DNA from 4 places in the Streptomyces sp. SM18 genome. Region 4 is predicted to be linked to each of the others. Evidence: riboswitches for the same ligand, from Rfam matches in the RefSeq annotation. Region 4 holds a riboswitch; each other region holds the start of a gene.

What was found. Region 4 has a riboswitch for cyclic di-AMP ahead of B9S64_RS02100 (C40 family peptidase). Riboswitches for the same ligand answer to the same signal wherever they lie in the genome.
Region 1: it holds a riboswitch for cyclic di-AMP, as region 4 does, so the genes downstream of both, B9S64_RS25025 (M23 family metallopeptidase) here and B9S64_RS02100 (C40 family peptidase) in region 4, are expected to answer to the same signal.
Region 2: it holds a riboswitch for cyclic di-AMP, as region 4 does, so the genes downstream of both, B9S64_RS17650 (M23 family metallopeptidase) here and B9S64_RS02100 (C40 family peptidase) in region 4, are expected to answer to the same signal.
Region 3: it holds a riboswitch for cyclic di-AMP, as region 4 does, so the genes downstream of both, B9S64_RS20435 (C40 family peptidase) here and B9S64_RS02100 (C40 family peptidase) in region 4, are expected to answer to the same signal.

Annotation. Positions count from the first base shown of each region.
Region 1 is NZ_CP029342.1:5,540,212-5,542,391, forward strand. Features, by position in the region: gene B9S64_RS25020 (pitrilysin family protein) at 1-678, shown strand, start outside; cyclic di-AMP (ydaO/yuaA leader) riboswitch at 870-1,039, shown strand; gene B9S64_RS25025 (M23 family metallopeptidase) at 1,054-1,926, shown strand; gene B9S64_RS25030 (GntR family transcriptional regulator) at 2,164-2,180, shown strand, end outside.
Region 2 is NZ_CP029342.1:3,911,732-3,913,911, reverse strand. Features, by position in the region: gene B9S64_RS17655 (aldo/keto reductase) at 1-12, opposite strand, end outside; gene B9S64_RS17650 (M23 family metallopeptidase) at 298-1,341, opposite strand; cyclic di-AMP (ydaO/yuaA leader) riboswitch at 1,353-1,506, opposite strand; gene B9S64_RS17645 (PP2C family protein-serine/threonine phosphatase) at 1,767-2,180, opposite strand, start outside.
Region 3 is NZ_CP029342.1:4,484,155-4,486,334, reverse strand. Features, by position in the region: gene pcrA (DNA helicase PcrA) at 1-504, opposite strand, end outside; cyclic di-AMP (ydaO/yuaA leader) riboswitch at 761-921, shown strand; gene B9S64_RS20435 (C40 family peptidase) at 920-2,101, shown strand.
Region 4 is NZ_CP029342.1:511,034-513,213, reverse strand. Features, by position in the region: gene B9S64_RS02115 (8-amino-7-oxononanoate synthase) at 1-36, shown strand, start outside; gene B9S64_RS02110 (ATP-binding protein) at 285-722, shown strand; partial or broken gene B9S64_RS34810 (LysE family translocator) at 754-867, shown strand; gene B9S64_RS02100 (C40 family peptidase) at 916-1,386, opposite strand; cyclic di-AMP (ydaO/yuaA leader) riboswitch at 1,390-1,556, opposite strand; gene B9S64_RS02095 (hypothetical protein) at 1,926-2,180, opposite strand, start outside.

The sequences.
Region 1 (2,180 bases), 5.0 Mb from region 4:
CCCGTGCCGCCGATCACCGCCGACGACACGGGCCGGGTGGTCGTCGTGGACCGCCCCGGGGCCGTGCAGACGCAGTTGCTGATCGGCCGGATCGGCGCCGACCGCCATGACAGCGTCTGGCCCGCACAGGTGCTCGGCACCTACTGCCTGGGCGGCACCCTCACCTCCCGGCTGGACCGCGTGCTGCGTGAGGAGAAGGGCTACACCTACGGCGTGCGGGCCTTCGGCCAGGTGCTGCGCTCGACGGCGCCCGGGTCCGCCTCCGGGGCGACGGGTGCCGCGATGCTCGCCATCAGCGGTTCCGTGGACACCGAGTCCACCGGACCGGCGCTGGAGGACCTGTGGACGGTCCTGCGCACCCTGGCGGCCGAGGGGCTCACCGACGCGGAGCGCGAGACCGCCGTACAGAACCTGGTGGGCGTGGCCCCGCTGAAGTTCGAGACGGCGGCGTCCGTCGCGGCGACCCTGGCCGACCAGGTGGAGCAGCACCTCCCGGACGACTACCAGGCCCACCTGTACGCCCGCCTGGCCGAGACCGGCACGGTCGAGGCCACGGCCGCCGTGGTGAACGCCTTCCCGGTCGACCGTCTGGTCACGGTCCTGGTCGGTGACGCTGCCCGGATCGCGGAACCGGTCAGGGCGCTGGGCATCGGCGAGGTGTCGGTCGTCGGCGGCTGACGCGCCAGGACGGCACGGACCCCGGTGGGCAGTCGCCCGCCGGGGTCTTCTTTTTGCCCTTTTCAGGGCCATATGTACGTATATGGGTTGTGGGATGAGCGACACATCGGCTTGTCCGTTTGGTGCCGGAAAGGTGTCCGCCCTAGCGTCGGTGCGGCTGTCCGCCAGACGTATGCCGCGCCCGCGGCACCGGGCAGTCATCGCCGAGTCCCCGTCAGGCGCGAGCCTGGGGAGCCGGGGACCCATCCATGTCCCTGGGGTGAATCGGATGCCCGTGTCTCCTGTGAGCCGCGGGTGCCCGTAGGAGACCTTCCTGCTCCGAACCCGTCAGCTAACCCGGTAGGCGAGAAGGAAGGAAAGGAACCAGCCCCCTCCATGGCGTTCACCCGTGCCACCGGGAAGCACCGCGCCCCGGGCCGTCTGTCCCGCAGGAGCGCCCAGGCCGTCGGCATCGCCGCCCTGGCCACCGCCGGCGTCGTCGGCGCCACCGCCTCCCCGGCCCTCGCGGCCGGTACCCAGGACTCTCCTGCCCTGGCGGCCGGTACCCAGGCGTCCTCGGTCCTGGCGGCCGACACCCAGGCCTCTTCGGTCCTCGCCGCGGACTCCGGCGCCCCGGTGGCCGAGGCCACCGGCCTGAGCCAGGTCACGGCCATCGGCAGCAGCCTCGCGGTCCAGATCGACGCCCAGGCCCGTGCGCAGCGGCACCAGGCGGACCTGGCCGCGAAGGCGAAGGCCGCGGCCGAGGTGAAGGCGAAGGCGAAGGCCGAGGCGAAGGCGCGTGCCGAAGAGGCACGTCAGGCCGAGGCGCGCGCCGCCCGTGCCGCCGAGCGCGCCCGGCTGAACGCCTTCCGCCTCCCCGTCGCCGGCTCCTATGTCACCACCGGCTACAAGTCCGGCGGCTCGCTCTGGTCCTCCGGCAGCCACTCGGGCGTGGACTTCCGCGCCGCGTCCGGCAGCACCGTCGTCGCCGTCGGCGCCGGCACCGTCGTCGAGGCCGGGTGGGGCGGGGCGTACGGCAACAACATCGTGATCCGGATGACGGACGGCACGTACACCCAGTACGGCCACCTCTCCTCGATCGACGTCCAGGTCGGCCAGGGCGTCACCCCGGGGGAGCGGATCGGCCTCTCCGGCTCGACCGGCAACTCCACCGGGCCGCACCTGCACTTCGAGGCCCGCACCTCCCCGCGGTACGGCTCCGACATGGACCCCGTCGCCTACCTCCGCTCGCACGGCGTCCGGCTCTGAACCGCTCCGGGACGGCACCCCGCTCCTGACGAAGACCCCGGCACCCGCCGGGGTCTTCGCCGTACGGGCCGGGCCCCGCCGGGCGGGGCGCGCGCCGGACCACCGCGAAACGTTTTACCGGCCGGAAGCCAGGTGTGAATTCCGTCCCGCCGTCGGAAATTCGGTCCGATTGCCATAGAGTCGCGGAACAGGCGTCGGCCGGTCGCGCTCAGCGGATATCAAGGCGGAGGTTCGGACATGCGCATTCCCGCGCA
Region 2 (2,180 bases), 3.4 Mb from region 4:
ATAGGACGTCATGCCGGAGGTCAACAGGGCGGCGGAAGTCACTATTCCGCTCGTACCGCCGATCGTGTCAGACGTCTGTGCCGGACCTTCCGTGTCAGACGTCCGTGTCAGGAAGGCCGGACCGGAGACGGCGCGGACCGGCAGCCCTGGCGTCGGGGGGTGAGCGTCAGGGCTGCCGGGGTTTCAGAAGCACCGGAGGGGTGCCCGGGGTACGCCGCTGGACCGCCGCGGCACGGCGCGGCACGCCGGTCCACCGTCGCGGCTGGGCGGCGCGCGCCGGTGGACCGGCGTCGGGGCTCAGACCGTCAGGCCCTTGCTGCGGAGCCAGCTCATCGGGTCGATGCCGGAGCCGTCCGCGGTGTGGACCTCCAGGTGGAGGTGAGGGCCCGTCACGTTGCCCGTGGCGCCGACCCGGCCGATGGTGTCGCCGGTGTTGACCCGCTGGCCCGCCGTCACGTCCATCGAGGACTGGTGGCAGTACCAGATCTCGGTGCCGTCGTCGAGCTCCAGCACCGTGCGGTAGCCGTACGAACCGGACCAGCCGGCCGACTTGACCGTCCCGCCGTGCACGGCCTTGACCGGGGTACCGGTGGGAGCGGCGAAGTCGAGCCCGGTGTGCTGGCCGGAGGACCACAGCGATCCGGCCTGGCCGAAGGTCGAGGTGATCGTGTACGAGGAGGTGGGGAGGGAGTAGCTGGCGGCCAGCTTGGCGAGGCGCTCGGCCTCCGCCTTCGCCTTCGCCGCTTCCTCCGCCGCCTTCTTCTCCGCCGCGGCCTTGGCCTCGGCCGCACTCTGCTGCTTCGCGGCTTCCTTCGCGGCCTGTTCGGCCGCCGCCGACTCCTCCGCGGCCCTGGCCTCGGCCTCGGCACCGGACTGCTGCTGCTCGGCCTGCTGGAGGATGCGGGCGCGCAGCGCCTCACCGGCGTCGGTGGCGCCCTGCTCGGCCTCCGTGGCGGTGATGCCGGCGCTGGTCAGCGGGGCGGACGCGGTGACGGCTGTCGTGTCGTCCGCGTCGGAACCGCCGGACATGAACGCGCCCACACCGGGAAGGGATGAGGGATCGGGAAGATTGTCCTTGACGGAATCGGGAAGGGAGATGGAGACCGGCGGCTTGCCCTGCGCGGTGGCCATGCCTCCCGCGCCGACGGCCGCGATGACGCCGACACCGAGGACGGTGGAGCTACGGGCGAGACCGCGCTGCTTGGCCACGCGATGCCTGCCGCGAACGGGCCGGAGGGAATCCTCGGTGGGATTCCATTCTCCCCGCGTCGTGTTCTCGTCACCGAAGGCCGCGGGCCTGAAGGGGGACGAGGTCTCGGGGGCAGGCTGATTCGACGCCACGTGGGCGCACTCCTTTCCTTCCTTCTCGCCTACCGGGTTAGCTGACGGGTTCGGAGCAGGAAGGTCTCCTACGGACCCCTGACGTCTCTCACGAGACACAGGTGTCCGATTCACCCCATGTAGGTGGTTCCCCGGTTCCCTTGCGGAATTCGGCGCTCGCGCACGGTGCCGCCTCTTGCGACGACTGGGACGACCGCGCTGCGTTATCGAACGTTAATAGACACCGGGGTCCGATTCCAAGCCGTTCCCACTGATCGTTCACGACTTCGGGCGGGACTTATCAGCAGGAATCGGGGTCAAGCGGGCGCCTGGAGCGCCTCGTGCCCGGTCGTCAGTTTCTGACGGTTCGTCAAATGTTATGCGGAGCGGGTTCTCGTGATCACGGACGGTCGCGACCGCTCATCCGCCGTCCCGCCCCGCGACGCTCACGGTCTCCGCGGGCCCTGTCGGCCCGTGTCGGGCCGTCCGACGGCGAGCAGCGCCATGTCGTCCGTCGTCCGGCCCCCGGTGTGCAGCCGGACGTCGTCGGTCAGCGCGGAGAGCAACTCCTCGGGCCCCGGGAAGGTCCGGCCGCGCAGCCGTCCCGCCGGGTCGTAGAAGACACCGCGCGCGTTCCGCGCCTCCGACAGGCCGTCCGTGTAGACGAGCAGCGTCGCCCCGGCGGGCATCGGCCACTCGTCGGACCGGTCCGGCCACATGTCCAGGCCCATGCCGATCGGCAGCGCGGGCACAGCCGGTGCCAGCACCTGGAGCTCTCCCCCGCCGTGCAGCAGGATCGGCTCGGGGTGCCCCCGGTTGACGATCCGCAGGACGTCCGACCCGACCGGGATCTCGGCGAG
Region 3 (2,180 bases), 4.0 Mb from region 4:
GGTGAAGCCGAGGAGCTTGGACTCGCGGCGCAGGATCCGCACGCAGGCGCTGTGGAACGTCATGACCCACATGGCGTTGGCGCGCGGGCCGACGAGCTCCTCGACGCGCTCCTTCATCTCGCCGGCGGCCTTGTTGGTGAAGGTGATCGCGAGGATCTGCCCCGGATGCACCCCTCGCTCGGCCAGCAGGTGGGCGATCCGGTGGGTCAGCACCCGGGTCTTCCCGGAGCCGGCACCGGCCACGATGAGCAGGGGGGAACCGGCGTGCACGACGGCGGCGCGCTGCTCGGTGTTCAGCCCGTCCAGCAGGGCGGCGGAGTCGATGACGGGCCGCGGGGCGCCGTCGCGGTAGTGCGTCTCGCGCGGCGGCGGAGGGGTGTCGAAGACATCGCCGAAGAGGCCCTCCGGCACCGCTTCGGGTGCCTGCTCCTCGGGAGGCGGCGGGGGGCCGTCGTCCGCCTGCTGGAGGCCGGCCAGGAAACTGTCGTCAAAGAGGCTGCTCATCGCCTCACGAGTCTAGGCCGACCCACCGACACTACGGAGCGGCATCGGCAGGATGACCCCAACCGGTCACCCACGGCGACGACCAGCATGCGGACCGTACGATTCCGGGGCCGCGAACAGGGCCGGCGACCGCCGTACGGGAAAGGTCACGAAAACGTATCGGGCATATCGAACATCAACCTTCACAGGGACACCACGGTTGGCTAGCGTGCTCGGTCAGGTGACCCGTTCCCCCTCTGAGGCGAACCACGCCACGCGGGCGCCTCCGCCGAATCCGTCCTCCCTCGCGGGAGACCGGAACCGGGGACCCACACGCAGCACCGGGGTGAATCGGTCCGGCCCCATGGGACCGTAGGGCAGCCTTCCGTTCCGCCCGAACCCGACAGCTAACCCGGTAGGCGGTCCACGGAAGGAGATGCCGGCCTTGGCATCGCATCGCAAACCGCGCACCCGCCTGCGCGCCACCACCCCCGCCGTCGGCCTCACCACGGCCGCGCTCGCCTCCGTGACCCTGCTCTCCACGCAGACCGCGACGGCCGCCCCCGCGAAACCGGCACCCACCATCGAGGAAGTGCAGAAGAAGGTCGACGGCCTGTTCCGGCAGGCGGGCACCGCGACGCAGAAGTACAACGAGGCCAAGTCCGCCTCCGCGAAGCAGCGCGACGAGGTGGACGCCCTGCTCAAGGCCGCCGCCGAGCGTGCCGACAAGCTCAACGAGACGCGGCGTGAGCTGGGCCGCTACGCGACGGCGCAGTACCGCGGGGGCTCGATCGCCCCCACGGCCACCTTCTTCCTGGCGGACGACCCGCAGTCGTACTTCGACCAGGACCAGTTGATGAGCCGGATGACCAGCCGGCAGCAGAAGGCGGTCGCCGACTTCCGTACCCAGCAGCGCGAGGCGGCCGCCAAGCGGGTCGAGGCGACGAAGAGCCTCCAGACGCTCACCGAGTCCCAGGCGGAACTGCGCACCAGCAAGCAGGAGGTCCAGGAGAAGCTGTCCGAGGCGCGCTCCCTGCTGTCGAAGCTGACCGCCGAGGAGAAGGCACGCCTCGCGGAGCTGGAGCGGAAGAAGGAGGCGGAGGCGAAGCGGAAGGCCGAGGAACTGGCCCGCCAGCAGGCCGCCGCGAAGGCCGAGGCCGACCGCGCCGCCAAGGAGGCGGCCGCCGGCCAGGGCACCGGCTCGGGCACCGGCTCCGGTACGGGCACGGGGACCGGGACCGGCGGCACCGGCTCGGACGCCGGCTACGCGTCGAAGGCCGAGAAGGTCCTGGCGTTCGCCCGCGCCCAGATCGGCAAGCCGTACGTCTGGGGGGCGACGGGCCCCTCCTCGTACGACTGCTCCGGGCTCACCCAGGCCGCGTGGAAGGAGGCGGGGGTCACCCTGCCCCGCACCACGTGGGACCAGGTCAAGGTCGGAACCCGGGTCGCCACGGCGGACCTGCAACCGGGTGACCTGGTCTTCTTCTACGACGACATCAGCCACGTGGGCATCTATAAGGGCGACGGGATGATGATCCACGCGCCGAAGCCGGGAGCGAACGTCCGCGAGGAGTCGATCTACTACATGCCCATCTACGGGAGCGTGCGCCCGGCGTGACCCGGAGCACGGTTGTAGGGCCGCATTTGAGTTGACCGTTTCTCATCGTTCTGTCCGTGGCTTGTCCGATGGGACAGGG
Region 4 (2,180 bases):
ACGGTGGTGGACACCGCGCCGAGGACGGCCTCCTGACCTGCGCCACCCGGCCCCGCCGTGTCACTACCGGGCGCGGAGCCGAGGCACCGCCCGGACCGGCCGGCGCACGCCCGGCCGGAGGGCACCACTCTCCGGCTTAGGGCCGCGGTTCACCGTATCGGGCGACAAGGACCGCACATCTTGGCGGATCGTCCTGCCCGCACCCGGGATCGGTGGCACGCTGACGTACAAGCACGGGCCCGGCCGATCGTGGGTCGGCCGGGGCGGAAGAGGACGGTGTCGCCATGGCAGACCATCAGAAAGCAACCGTCACCCTGCCCAGCGACCCGCTCTCGGTCGCCGAGGCCCGCGGATACGTGGCACGCGTGCTGGCCGGATGGGGGTTGCACGGCTCCACCGACATCGCCGACGCCATCCGCCTGATCGTCTCCGAACTGACCACCAACGCCGTCCAGCACACCTCCGGGCAGTCACCCACCTTCACGGTGGACCTGCGCCTGGACCGGGACGCCGAGCTCTACCTGGGGGTGACGGACAGCCACCCCCGGCACCCCCGGAGGCTGTCAGGGGCGACCCGGCAAGACAACGGCCGGGGCCTGGTCATCGTCCGTGCGCTCGCCGACGAGTGCGGCGGCCGGTTCACGGTCCGCCCGGTCCCGGAGGGTGGCAAGACCGTGGCGATCACCGTGCCCTGGCCCGGCGCCGCCTCCGCCCCCGCCTGAGGTACGCGGCCACCACTGCCGGGGTGGCCCCCGCCTCGGCCGGTGGCCGCGCCCGCCGCGTACCGCCCGCGCCATCGAGGGCGGCAGCGGCGTGGCGCTCACCGCGCCGGGGCTCGCCCTGGTGGGCGGGGCCCAGCCGCACTGAGCCGGACGGATGCCCCGGGACGGGTGCCCCGTCCGATCCGCCGGCGCGCTAGCGGACCCGCCCGTACCAGACGTCGTTCGCCCAGATCTTCTCCAGGCGGACCAGGGCCCCGGTCTTGGGAGCGTGCCAGATCTTGCCGCTGCCCGCGTAGATGCCGACGTGGTAGACGTTGCGACCGGAATGAAAGAAGACCAGGTCACCGCGTTGCCGCTGTGACCTGGTGAGGTGACGTGTCGTGTTGTACTGCTGCTGGGCCGTGCGGGGGAGTTTTCTCCCCGCCTTCTTGAACGCGTAGAGCGTGAGGCCGGAGCAGTCGAACTGGCGGGGGCCCGTGGCGCCCCATCGGTAGGGCGCCCCCTTCTTCGACGCGGCGATCTTGAGCGCCTTCGTCGAGTGGGTCGCGGCCTCGGCGTCGTTCACCATGCCGGGGGCCAGCATGGTGGTGCCGACGGCGACGGTGAGGACCGAGGCCGTACCGACCCGGGCGAACAGAGACGGGACATGAACCTGCGCAGGCATGCGCAACCCTTCGTCAGCCGCCTGTGAAGGATGACCTGTCGGGTTCGGGCTGGCGAAGTTGCCCGGCCGCACACGGCGGCTTCACCCCAAGGGCTGACCGGAATCCGGTCGGCCCGCTGTGCTCGGGTCCTCCACTCCTGCCGATCCACTCGTGTCGACCAGTCGTCCGGGCGGCGGCAGGACTCGGCGTCCGCCCGGACCGCCCCGCCGCGGCGGCGGGGGCTTGTCGTCCCTCGGATCTTTACGCACCGATCATCGGAATTCCGAGCTGAAAGGGTGTGATGTGAGAGTGGTCACGACTGATCCGTTCAGGTGGCCGGGGCGCTCATGGCCCCTTCGCGTCGCGCGCCGACCAGCCCCGCACCAGCGACGGAACAACGGATCGCGCTGAGCGTCCGCGCGCACCGCGCAAGTTGAGCCGTCGCTCGTGCGGGGGGCCACCTACGCCGAACGAGCGAGGAAATCCGCACCGGTGGTCGGGCGTGTCGTGAAGCCGTGCCGAAAGGCCCACGGGATACGGGAGTCGGCCGGGGCGCCGGTCAACTCCCGTCCGCCGGAGGAAGCGCGATCCGGCCGGCGCGCCGCTCCCCGTCCAGCAGCCGCAAGGTGCGGTCCAGCGTGCCCGCGTGGAGCCGGCTCTCGCCCCGGTCATGCATCAGGGCCAGCGCGTCGCGCAGCGCGGTGGCCCGGGAGGCCAGCGCCTGGGCGGCCCGCAGCGCGCTGTAGGTGTCGCCGCCGCGGGCCGGGTTGATCCGGCCGACCTGGTCGAGGACTTCCAGATAGCAGTCGACGAA